2 linked regions of the Cereibacter sphaeroides 2.4.1 genome follow. Each later gene encodes a partner of the first gene's protein in a complex. Links are inferred from orthologs where the notes say so. Each region holds a gene or a part of one and is shown in the gene's direction. Other genes may lie near its edges.

Region 1 (6,114 bases):
AGCCGTTCGTCGAGATCCGCGGGCAGGTCCGCCCGCGCCGCGTCATAGGCCGCCCGCCGGTTCGACTTCACCCGCAGCCACGGATCGCCCGAGGCGAGGCGCTGGGCGGCAAGCCCCACCCGCCAGACCGGCTTCGCCGCCGGCAGGGGGGTTGCCTCGACGGTCAGGCGACCCGTGCCATCGAGCGTGAGGCGCATCCGCGCCGGACCCTCGGGCACCGCGGCCTTCAGCGCGGCGCCCGCGCCCGCCGCGCACCAGCCCAGACGCGAGGCCGCCGTCTCGAGCCGCTGGAGATGCCGGCGCAACCGGATCAGCCGCATCCCGTCCCAGAGCATCGTCTCGATCAGCCGCAGGTCGGGGTCGTCGGCAGCTCGGCGAAGCGGGTCTTCCACAAGGCTTCCTCCCATTCACCGGGCGCGGTCGAATCCTGTACGATGCCGCCGCCCACATCGAGCCGCAGCTCCCCGCCCGGAAACAGGCGCAGCGTGCGGATCGCCACATTGAAGGCCGCGCGCCCGTCCGGCGCCATCCAGCCCATCGCCCCGCAATAGAGACCGCGGGGAAAAGGTTCCAGCTCGGCGATGATCTCCATCGCCCGGATCTTGGGCGCCCCCGTCACCGAACCGCAGGGAAAGAGCGCGGGCAGAAGCCCCGACAGGCCCGGCCGTCCGATCAGTCGCCCCGTCACCCGGCTCACCATCTGATGGACGGTGGCATAGCTTTCGATCGCGAACAGCTCGGGCACCCGGACGGAACCCAGCTCGGCGATCCGGCCGATGTCGTTGCGCAGGAGATCGACGATCATCAGGTTTTCGGCGCGGCCCTTCTCGCTCGATCCGAGGATCTCCGCGAGCTCCGCGTCGCGCGCGGGATCGGGGTCGCGGGGCGCGGTGCCCTTCATCGGCCGGGTCGAGATCCGCCCCTCGGCGTCGCAGTCGAAAAACAGTTCCGGCGAGGCCGAGATCGCCACCGGCCCGCCCAGATCGCAGAAGGCGCCCTGCCCCACCGGCTGGCGCGCCCGCAGCGCCCCGTAAAGGCCGAGCGCACTGCCCGCCTCGAGTCGGCCGTCGAGCGGGAAGGTGAGGTTCACCTGATAGCAGTCGCCCGCCGCGATATAGGCCATGAGCCGGCCGAAGGCCGCATCATAGTCGGCGCGAGCGATCCGCGGGCGGAAGGGCGCGAGCCGCACCTCTCCCGCCTCGGCCGCAGCCTGCGCCAGCAGATCGCCCGCGGGCAGCGGCGCGCGGAAGGCGCCGAAAGCCAGAAGCGGCTCCGAGCGCTGCGGCGGCATGAGGCGCGCGAGCCGCGGCTCGAACACCAGCCCCGCCTCGTAGGCCACCGTTCCCGCGATCCAGAACCCTTCGGCCCGCAGCGCATCGAGGCGCGCAAGCGCGGGCGCCAGCGCCGCGGGCTCCTCCACGATCACCGTCTCGACGGGCTCCCGGAACAGGGCCGGGCCGGACCGGGGTCCGTTCTCGCACAGGAACACGCTCTTCTCCCTTCTCGTCGGGAGCATCTAGCACGGCAGGCCGGCCCGCGGACAGCCCGGCTGCGACGTGACGCAAGAGGGTTGCGCCGCGCGGCGGCAAGTCTATAACCGCGCCAATTTGCGCAGAGCGTAGAATCCGGACAATCCTGCAGCCCGACCGGCGCGGGACCATAGATGTGGGGCCACAAATGCCGAAGAGAACCGATATCAGCTCGATCATGATCATCGGGGCGGGTCCCATCATCATCGGCCAGGCCTGCGAGTTCGACTATTCCGGCGCCCAGGCCTGCAAGGCGCTGCGCGAAGAGGGCTACCGGGTCATCCTCGTGAACTCGAACCCGGCCACGATCATGACCGATCCGGGTCTCGCGGATGCCACCTACATCGAGCCGATCACCCCCGAGGTCGTGGCCAAGATCATCGAGAAGGAGCGCCCCGATGCGCTCCTGCCCACGATGGGCGGGCAGACCGGCCTCAACACCGCGCTCGCGCTGGCCGACATGGGTGTCCTCGAGAAGTTCGGCGTCCAGCTCATCGGCGCGAACCGCGAGGCCATCGAGATGGCCGAGGACCGCAAGCTGTTCCGCGAGGCGATGGACCGGATCGGGCTCGAGAACCCCAAGGCCACCATCATCGCCGCGCCGAAGCTCGAAAACGGGCGCTACGACATCAATGCGGGCGTGGCCGAGGCGATGGCCGCCATCGAATATGTGGGCCTGCCCGCGATCATCCGCCCCGCCTTCACGCTGGGCGGCACCGGCGGCGGCGTGGCCTACAACCGCGACGATTACGAGGCCATCTGCCGCTCGGGGCTCGATGCCTCGCCGGTGGCGCAGATCCTCGTCGATGAAAGCCTGCTCGGCTGGAAGGAATATGAGATGGAGGTGGTCCGCGACCGCGCGGACAATGCCATCATCGTCTGTTCCATCGAGAACGTGGACCCGATGGGCGTCCATACCGGCGACTCGATCACCGTGGCGCCGGCGCTGACGCTGACCGACAAGGAATATCAGATCATGCGCAACGGCAGCATCGCCGTGCTGCGCGAGATCGGCGTCGAGACCGGCGGGTCGAACGTGCAATGGGCGATCAACCCCGCGGACGGCCGCATGGTCGTGATCGAGATGAACCCGCGCGTCTCGCGCTCGTCCGCGCTGGCCTCCAAGGCCACGGGCTTCCCTATCGCGAAGATCGCGGCGAAGCTGGCCGTGGGCTATACGCTCGACGAGCTCGACAACGACATCACCAAGGTCACGCCCGCCTCGTTCGAGCCGTCCATCGACTATGTCGTGACCAAGATCCCGCGCTTCGCCTTCGAGAAGTTCCCGGGGAGCAAGCCGGAGCTCACCACCGCGATGAAATCGGTGGGCGAGGTCATGGCCATCGGCCGCACCTTCCACGAATCGATGCAGAAGGCGCTGGCCTCGCTCGAGACCGGCCTGTCGGGCTTCGACGAGATCGAGATCCCCGGCGCCCCCGACAAGGCCGCGGTCATCAAGGCCATCTCGGCCCAGACCCCGGACCGGCTGCGGCTGATCGCGCAGGCGATGCGGCACGGGCTGACCGAGGACGAGATCCAGGCCGCGACGGCCTTCGATCCGTGGTTCCTCGCCCGCATCCGCGAGATCGTCGAGGCCGAGGCCGAGATCCGCGCCAAGGGCCTGCCCGTGACCGAGGCCGCGCTGCGCAGGCTGAAGATGATGGGCTTCACCGACGCGCGTCTGGCCAAACTCACCGGCCGCGACGAGGGTCAGGTGCGCCGCGCGCGCCGGAACCTCGGGGTGAAGGCGGTCTTCAAGCGCATCGACACCTGCGCGGCCGAGTTCGAGGCCCAGACCCCCTACATGTATTCCACCTACGAGGCCCCCGCGATGGGCGACGTGGAATGCGAGGCCCGGCCCTCGGGCGCGAAGAAGGTGGTGATCCTCGGCGGCGGCCCGAACCGGATCGGTCAGGGCATCGAGTTCGACTATTGCTGCTGCCATGCCTGCTTCGCGCTGACCGCGGCGGGCTATGAAACCATCATGATCAACTGCAACCCCGAGACCGTGTCGACCGACTACGACACCTCGGACCGGCTCTATTTCGAGCCGCTGACGCTCGAACATGTGCTGGAAATCCTGCGCGTCGAGCAGGACAACGGCACCCTTCACGGCGTGATCGTGCAGTTCGGCGGCCAGACGCCGCTGAAGCTCGCGCAGGCGCTGGCGGCCGAGGGGATCCCGATCCTCGGCACCACGCCCGACGCCATCGACCTCGCCGAGGACCGCGAGCGGTTCCAGCAGCTCCTGCACAAGCTGGACCTGAAGCAGCCGCACAACGGCATGGCGCGGAGCCGCGACGAGGCCTTCCGCATCGCGGGCGAGATCGGCTATCCGCTGGTGATCCGGCCCTCCTATGTGCTCGGCGGCCGCGCGATGGAGATCGTGCGCGACGACGCCCAGCTCGAACGCTACATCCGCGAGGCGGTGCAGGTCTCGGGCACCTCGCCCGTGCTGCTCGACAGCTATCTCTCGGGCGCCATCGAGGTGGATGTGGATGCGCTCTGCGACGGCGAGAACGTGCATGTCGCGGGGATCATGGAACATATCGAGGAGGCGGGGGTCCATTCGGGCGACTCCGCCTGCTGCCTGCCGCCCCATTCGCTCTCGGCCGAGACCATCGCCGAACTGAAGCGCCAGACGGTCGAGATGGCCCGCGCGCTGCATGTGGTGGGCCTGATGAACGTGCAGTTCGCGATCAAGGACGGGGTGATCTTCGTGCTCGAGGTGAACCCGCGCGCCTCGCGGACGGTGCCCTTCGTGGCCAAGGCCACCGACAGCGCCATTGCGTCCATCGCGGCGCGGCTGATGGCGGGCGAGCCGCTCTCGGCCTTCCCGGTGCGCGCGCCCTATCCGGCGGGCGTGGGTCCCGACACCGACCTGCCGCTGGCCGATCCGCTGACGCTCGCCGATCCGATCACGCCCTGGTTCTCGGTCAAGGAATCGGTGCTGCCCTTCGCCCGCTTCCCCGGCGTGGACCCGCTCCTCGGCCCCGAGATGCGCTCGACGGGCGAGGTGATGGGCTGGGACCGCAGCTTCGCGCTGGCCTTCCTCAAGGCGCAGATGGGGGCAGGCACGCATCTGCCCGAGAGCGGGCGCGTGTTCCTGTCCGTCAAGGATGCCGACAAGACCGCGGCGCTGGCCAAGGCCGCGGCCGGGCTCACCGCGATGGGCTTCGAGATCGTGGCGACGAAGGGCACCGCCGCGTGGCTCACCGGGCAGGGCATCGCCTCGACCTCGGTCAACAAGGTCTACGAGGGACGGCCGAACATCGTCGACCGGCTGAAGAACGGCGACATCACGCTGGTGATGAACACGACCGAGGGCGCGCAGGCGATCTCGGACAGCCGCGACATCCGCCGCGTGGCGCTGATGGACAAGATCCCCTACTTCACCACCGCCGCCGCCTCCATCGCCGCCGTCGAGGCGATGCAGGCCCGTGGCGAGGGCTACGGGGTGCGCACCCTCCAGGGCTGACGCGCCCGCGCCCCGGCCGCCATCGCCCGGCCGGGGCGCGCACCCTCCTCTCCCGCCCCGGCACCCCCTCTGCAGCGCGCCGACCCTTCGGTGAACCAGCGACCGGGCAGGCGACGACGCGGACCGGCTTGGTCGGAACGCCGGTGCCGACACGACCCTCGGCGGCAAGGACCAGAGCCGGGCCGGTGCGGACGTCATGACCGACCTGAGCGGCAACGACCGGATGTCCTTTCCGGCGGTCAGGGCAACGACAGAAGGATCGGAGGCGAGACGCCGACCGGTGCCGCCTCACGGCAGGTTCGGGCGCAGGCCGCCTCCGGAAGCGCTCCGGACGGGCGGCCGCCCGCGCCCGCCCTGCCGCGGGATCGGCCTCGCCGCGGGGGAAAGCGCGGCCCGGGCCAGCTATCGCTTGACTTGTGCCCCCAAATCCCCCATCTCCGCCGGGACGCCGACGATCCGCTGCCGCGTGAGCAGCCGCCCGCATGGGCCAGGATCCGGCCGACAGGTTCCCACCGTCACGCAGGGGCACCGCGACGCATCCGTGTCGCCCCGCCTCCCGCCTCCCCCCTCGCCGGGGAGACATTCCCATTCCGCGGGCCCATGCCCGCACACCGAAAGAGACCCATGGCTGATTTCAGCACCCTCGGGCTGTCCGAGCGACTCATGCAGGGCCTGGCCAAGGCCCAGTTCACCCAACCGACGCCGATCCAGGTCGAGGCGATCCCCTACGTCATGCAGGGCCGCGACCTGATGGGCCTCGCCCAGACCGGCACCGGCAAGACGCTGGCCTTCGGGCTGCCGCTCCTGCACCGGCTGCTCGGCGTGGGCCATCCGCCGCCGCCGCGCACCATCCGCGCCCTGATCCTCGCCCCCACGCGCGAGCTCGTGACCCAGATCGCGACCAACCTCGAGCTCTTCACTAAGGGCACGCCGGTCAAGGTCGTCACCATCACCGGCGGCGCCTCGATCAACCGCCAGACCGAGCGGCTCGCCCGCGGCGCCGACATCATGGTGGCCACCCCCGGCCGCCTGATCGACCTGCTCGACCGCAATGCGGTGGTGCTCGACCACACCGGCTATCTGGTGCTGGACGAGGCCGACCAGATG
Region 2 (4,763 bases), 2.1 Mb from region 1 along the record:
CATCGTGCTGAGCCAGGCGAGCGTCGACCGCTATTATCACGACACCTACTATGTCGTGGCGCACTTCCATTATGTGATGAGCCTCGGCGCGGTCTTCGGCATCTTCGCAGGGATCTACTTCTGGATCGGCAAGATGTCGGGCCGGCAATATCCGGAATGGGCCGGGAAGCTGCATTTCTGGATGATGTTCGTGGGCGCGAACCTCACCTTCTTCCCGCAGCACTTCCTCGGCCGCCAGGGCATGCCGCGGCGCTACATCGACTATCCCGAGGCCTTCGCCACCTGGAACTTCGTCTCGTCGCTGGGCGCCTTCCTGTCCTTCGCCTCGTTCCTCTTCTTCCTCGGCGTGATCTTCTACACGCTGACGCGCGGGGCGCGGGTGACGGCGAACAACTACTGGAACGAACATGCCGACACGCTGGAGTGGACGCTGACCTCTCCGCCGCCGGAGCATACGTTCGAGCAGCTTCCCAAGCGGGAAGACTGGGAACGCGCGCCCGCCCACTGATGCCCGCCTTCTGATGCCCTACGAATGGGTCATTGCCCCGAAGGCCCCGGAGACATCCGGGGCCTTTCCTCGTTCGGGGGAGGAAGATCCTCTCGGCCGGCTTCATCTGTGGCCCTACCGCTCGCTGCCACGGCGCGGCTTCGCGGCCTTCATCGGCGTGACCTGCCTGCTGCTCGCCCTGCCGCTGATCGGGCTGCTGGGCTCGCCCGTGCTCTGGGCGCTGCTGCCCTTCCTCGTAGCGGTCGTGACCGGCATGTGGCTGGCGCTGAACCGCAGCTACGGCGACGGGGAGATCCTCGAGGAGCTGACGCTCTGGCCCGACAGGGTGACGCTGGATCGGCACGGGCCGCGCGGCCGGCGGCAGAGCTGGCAGGCCAATCCGCACTGGGTGCGGGTGACGCTGCACCGAAGCGGCGGGCCGGTGCCCCATTACCTCACGCTCGGCGGCGGACCGCGCGAGGTGGAGATCGGCGCCTTTCTGGGCGAGGAGGAGCGTCTGGCGCTCTGGCCCGAACTGGAACGCGCTTTCTCCCGGGCGCGCTGACGGGCGGGAGGAGCGTCGCAGCGGGGCCATCGAGGCCCCTCGCGCCGCGTTGCCACGGACCGGGAGCCGGAGGCCCGCAGCTTGAACCGGCGCGCCGCGGGAGAAGAGTCGTGCGGGAGCCGCCAGGGGCGCGAAGGGCATGACTGCGCTCGCCCGGACGGGCAGCGTCCCCCATGCTCTGCGAGCCGCCCTGCCCCGCGCATCGCCCGACCCGGGCCCCGCCCGGGCGCAGGCCGCTCAGCGCGCGACCTCAGGGGACAAGGTTCGACCGGACCTGCGGGCCCGACCCGGCCGGCAGCCGTAACCTCTCAGCCCAGCCGGTCCTTCACCATCGGACCCACGGCGGAGAAATCCATCTGGCCGGTGTAGCGCGTCTTCAGCTCGGCCATGACCTTGCCCATGTCGCGGATCGTCGTGGCCTCCACCTCGGCGATGGCGGCCGAGATCGCAGCCTCCACCTCCTCCGGATCGAGCTGGCGCGGCAGGAAGTCCTCGATCACGCCGATCTCGGCCCGTTCCTTCTCGGCGAGCTCGAGCCGGCCGCCCTCCTCGTAGGCCCGCGCGCTCTCGATGCGCTGGCGGACCATGCGGCCCAGGATGGCGGTGATCTCCTCGTCCGACACCATGCCGTCGGCGCCATCCACGCGGGCGGCGATGTCGCGGTCCTTGATGGCGGCATTGATGAGACGCAGCGTCGAGAGCCGGTCCGGCTGCTTGGCACGCATCGCCTCTTTCATAGCGTCCTGAAGCCGCTCGCGCAGAGTCATTCTCGTTCGTCTCCATGGCCATGCGAAACTCGCACCATACAGGCAAGCCTCGCCCGACACAACCACGGCACCAAAGATCAAGCCATTGATCTAAAAGGATAGTTCATTTCTGACGCAGCCTTGACCCCTGGCCGCCCAAACCTTAGTGTCCGCCAGATTTTGCCAAGGAGTCGCGCCATGGCCGCAGCCAGCCCCACCGACAAGCCCACTGCCTGCCTCGCGCTCGCCGATGGCACCATCTTCTACGGCAGGGGCTTCGGCGCCCGGGGCGAGACGGTGGCCGAGCTCGTCTTCAACACCGCCATGACCGGCTATCAGGAGATCATGACCGATCCCTCCTATGCGGGGCAGATCGTGACTTTCACCTTCCCGCATGTGGGCAATGTGGGCGTGACCCCCGAGGACGACGAGACGGCCGAGCCGGTCGCCGCCGGCATGGTGGTGAAGTGGGACCCGACCGAACCCTCGAACTGGCGCGCGACCTCGGAGCTCACCCAATGGCTCGAGGCCAAGGGCCGGATCGGCGTGGGCGGCATCGACACGCGGCGCCTCACCCGGGCGATCCGCCAGCAGGGCGCGCCGCATGTGGCGCTGGCCCACGATCCCGAAGGCCGCTTCGACATCGGAGCGCTGGTGGCCAAGGCCCGCGGCTGGCGCGGGCTCGTCGGTCTCGACCTCGCCAAGGACGTGACCTGCGCCCAGAGCTACCGCTGGGACGAGATGCGGTGGGCCTGGCCCGAGGGCTACCGGTCGCGCAGCGAGCCGGGGCTGAAGGTCGTGGCCATCGACTACGGCGCCAAGCGCAACATCCTGCGCTGCCTCGCCTCGGCGGGCTGCGACGTGACCGTGCTCCCCGCGACCGCCACGGCCGAGGACGTGCTGGCGCTGAACCCGGACGGGGTGTTCCTCTCGAACGGCCCGGGCGATCCGGCGGCGACCGGCGCCTATGCGGTGCCGATGATCCAGGGCGTGCTCGCACGGGACATGCCGCTCTTCGGCATCTGCCTCGGCCACCAGATGCTGGCCCTCGCGCTCGGGGCGAAGACCGTCAAGATGAACCACGGCCACCACGGCGCGAACCATCCGGTGAAGGATCTCGAGACCGGCAAGGTCGAGATCACCTCGATGAACCACGGCTTCACGGTCGACAGCCAGACGCTGCCCGCCGGCGTGAAGGAAACCCATGTGAGCCTCTTCGACGGCTCGAACTGCGGGATCCGGGTCGAGGATCGGCCGGTCTTCTCGGTGCAGTATCATCCCGAGGCGAGCCCCGGCCCGCAGGACAGCTATTATCTCTTCGATCGGTTCGCCGCGGCCATGCGCGCCCGCCGCGCGGCCTGACCCGGCCCACCCGTTCGGCCCTTTCCGAGGCCCGCCGCGACAGAGTTCGCGGCGGGCCTCGCACTGTTGTGCCGGAACCAAGTGGCGATGCGGGACCTTTTTTCGGCGATGGAGGGCCATATCCGCGGCTTCCGGGGCACGGCGCCCCGTCGCGGCAGGGCCCGCAACAAGGACATGCCGATGACCGGATCTCTCCCGCGCCGCCTCCTGCCCGCCCTCGCCGCGCTCGCGCTGCTCGCCGCCTGTGCGCCCGAACCGCCGCCCACCCGCAGCGCCACGCCGATGGGCCTCTCGCCGCAGATCGCGGCCCTTTACGGCCCGGTGGCGGACGGCGAGCGGATCATCCCGGCGGTGCCGCCGCAATATCTCTCGGCCGACAAGGTCCGGCGCGAGGTGGATTATTTCACCGATCAGCCGCCGGGGACCATCGTGGTCGATCCCTATGCGCGCTACCTCTATCTGGTGCAGCCCGGCCAGCGGGCGCTGCGCTATGCCATCGCCGTCGGGCGGGAAGGCCGCGGCTTTTCGGGCGAGGCAGTGATCCCGATCAAGCGGGAATGGCCGCGCTGGATTCCCACCAAGAGCATGATTGCGGAAGATCCCGAGCAGTACGGGCCGTGGAAGGACGGGATGGACGGCGGGCTCTCGAACCCGCTCGGGGCCCGCGCGCTCTATCTGCACAGGGACGGCAAGGACACCTATTACCGGATCCACGGCACCAACGATGTCTCCTCGATCGGCAAGGCCACCTCGGCGGGCTGCATCCGGCTCTGGAACCAGGATATCCTCGATCTCTATGCGCGGGTGTCGCTGGGCACGCAGGTGGTGGTGCTGACGGAGGCCGAGTCGGGCAAGGGCACGGTGCCCGCGGGGCGGGCACTGCCGCCGCGCGTTGCGGGCTTGAACAGCGTGGCACCTCCGGGCGAGACGGCCGCCACGATGTTCTTCACCGAGAGCTTCTGATCCTCGGAAGGCCCCTTCCGGCGCCGCAGCCGCGGCGCCGGTGACGTCCGCCGGAGATCGCGCGCCATCGTCATCGTGGTTTACGATCTCTTAATCTCGCGGGAGGATGGTTCCGTGTCCAGCGAAAGGGCACGGCCTTGCCAGCACTCCCCGATTCCCTGCCCCAGATCCGGCCGGGCCGCGCGCCTGCAGCGCCGCGCCCCCTGCCCTCGCCCGCGGAGGCCGCGGAGCCGATGGGCGTGATGCTGCTGCGCGAAGGGCATCTCGCGCCGCACCGGATCATGGCGGCCCTCAGTCACGGCGGGCGGCCGTCCGCACCCCTCGCCGATCTGCTGCTCGCCGAAGGCGCCCTGTCCGAGGACGAGATCCTCGCCATGATGGCGCGGCGGAGCGGGCTGCCGGTGCTCGACCCCGCGGCCGAGCGGCCCGATCCCCGGCTCATCGACCGGCTGGGGGTGCGGGACTGTCTGCGCGAGGGCCTCCTGCCCCTCCGCGACACGGGCAGCGCCGTCCTGCTGGCGGCGGCGGCCCCCGAGAGCTTCCGCCGCCACCGGCCGCGGCTCGAGGAGCTGTTCGGCACCGTGATCCCCGCCCTCGCCAGCCGCTCGTCCATCGAGGACGCGCTGCAGGAGCTGCGCGC

What was found. Proteins that work in one complex are often made in the same cells at the same time.
Region 2: the proteins of carB (region 1) and carA are in contact, whole or in part, in a solved structure (PDB 1KEE), measured with the Escherichia coli proteins. The link is inferred for Cereibacter sphaeroides 2.4.1 from one-to-one orthologs.

What each region holds. Positions count from the first base shown.
Region 1 is NC_007493.2:2,558,735-2,564,848, forward strand. What follows is about bases 1,326-5,207. They hold carB (carbamoyl-phosphate synthase large subunit), read left to right. Parts: upstream 1,326-1,677; coding sequence 1,678-5,007; downstream 5,008-5,207. Other genes in these bases: RSP_RS12430 (aminodeoxychorismate synthase component I), read right to left, coding at 1,326-1,489. Also shown: RSP_RS12425 (aminotransferase class IV family protein), read right to left, coding at 1-392; more of RSP_RS12430, read right to left, coding at 344-1,325; RSP_RS12440 (DEAD/DEAH box helicase), read left to right, coding at 5,608-6,114. UniProt on the Escherichia coli protein: Large subunit of the glutamine-dependent carbamoyl phosphate synthetase (CPSase).
Region 2 is NC_007493.2:471,047-475,809, reverse strand. The notes cover bases 1,091-4,078. They hold carA (glutamine-hydrolyzing carbamoyl-phosphate synthase small subunit), read left to right. Parts: upstream 1,091-1,996; coding sequence 1,997-3,160; downstream 3,161-4,078. Other genes in these bases: RSP_RS02330 (L,D-transpeptidase), read left to right, coding at 3,341-4,078; RSP_RS02340 (GatB/YqeY domain-containing protein), read right to left, coding at 1,361-1,819. In the rest of the region: ctaD (cytochrome c oxidase subunit I), read left to right, coding at 1-508; RSP_RS02345 (DUF2244 domain-containing protein), read left to right, coding at 522-1,052; more of RSP_RS02330, read left to right, coding at 4,079-4,123; RSP_RS02325 (glycosyltransferase), read left to right, coding at 4,261-4,763. UniProt on the Escherichia coli protein: Small subunit of the glutamine-dependent carbamoyl phosphate synthetase (CPSase).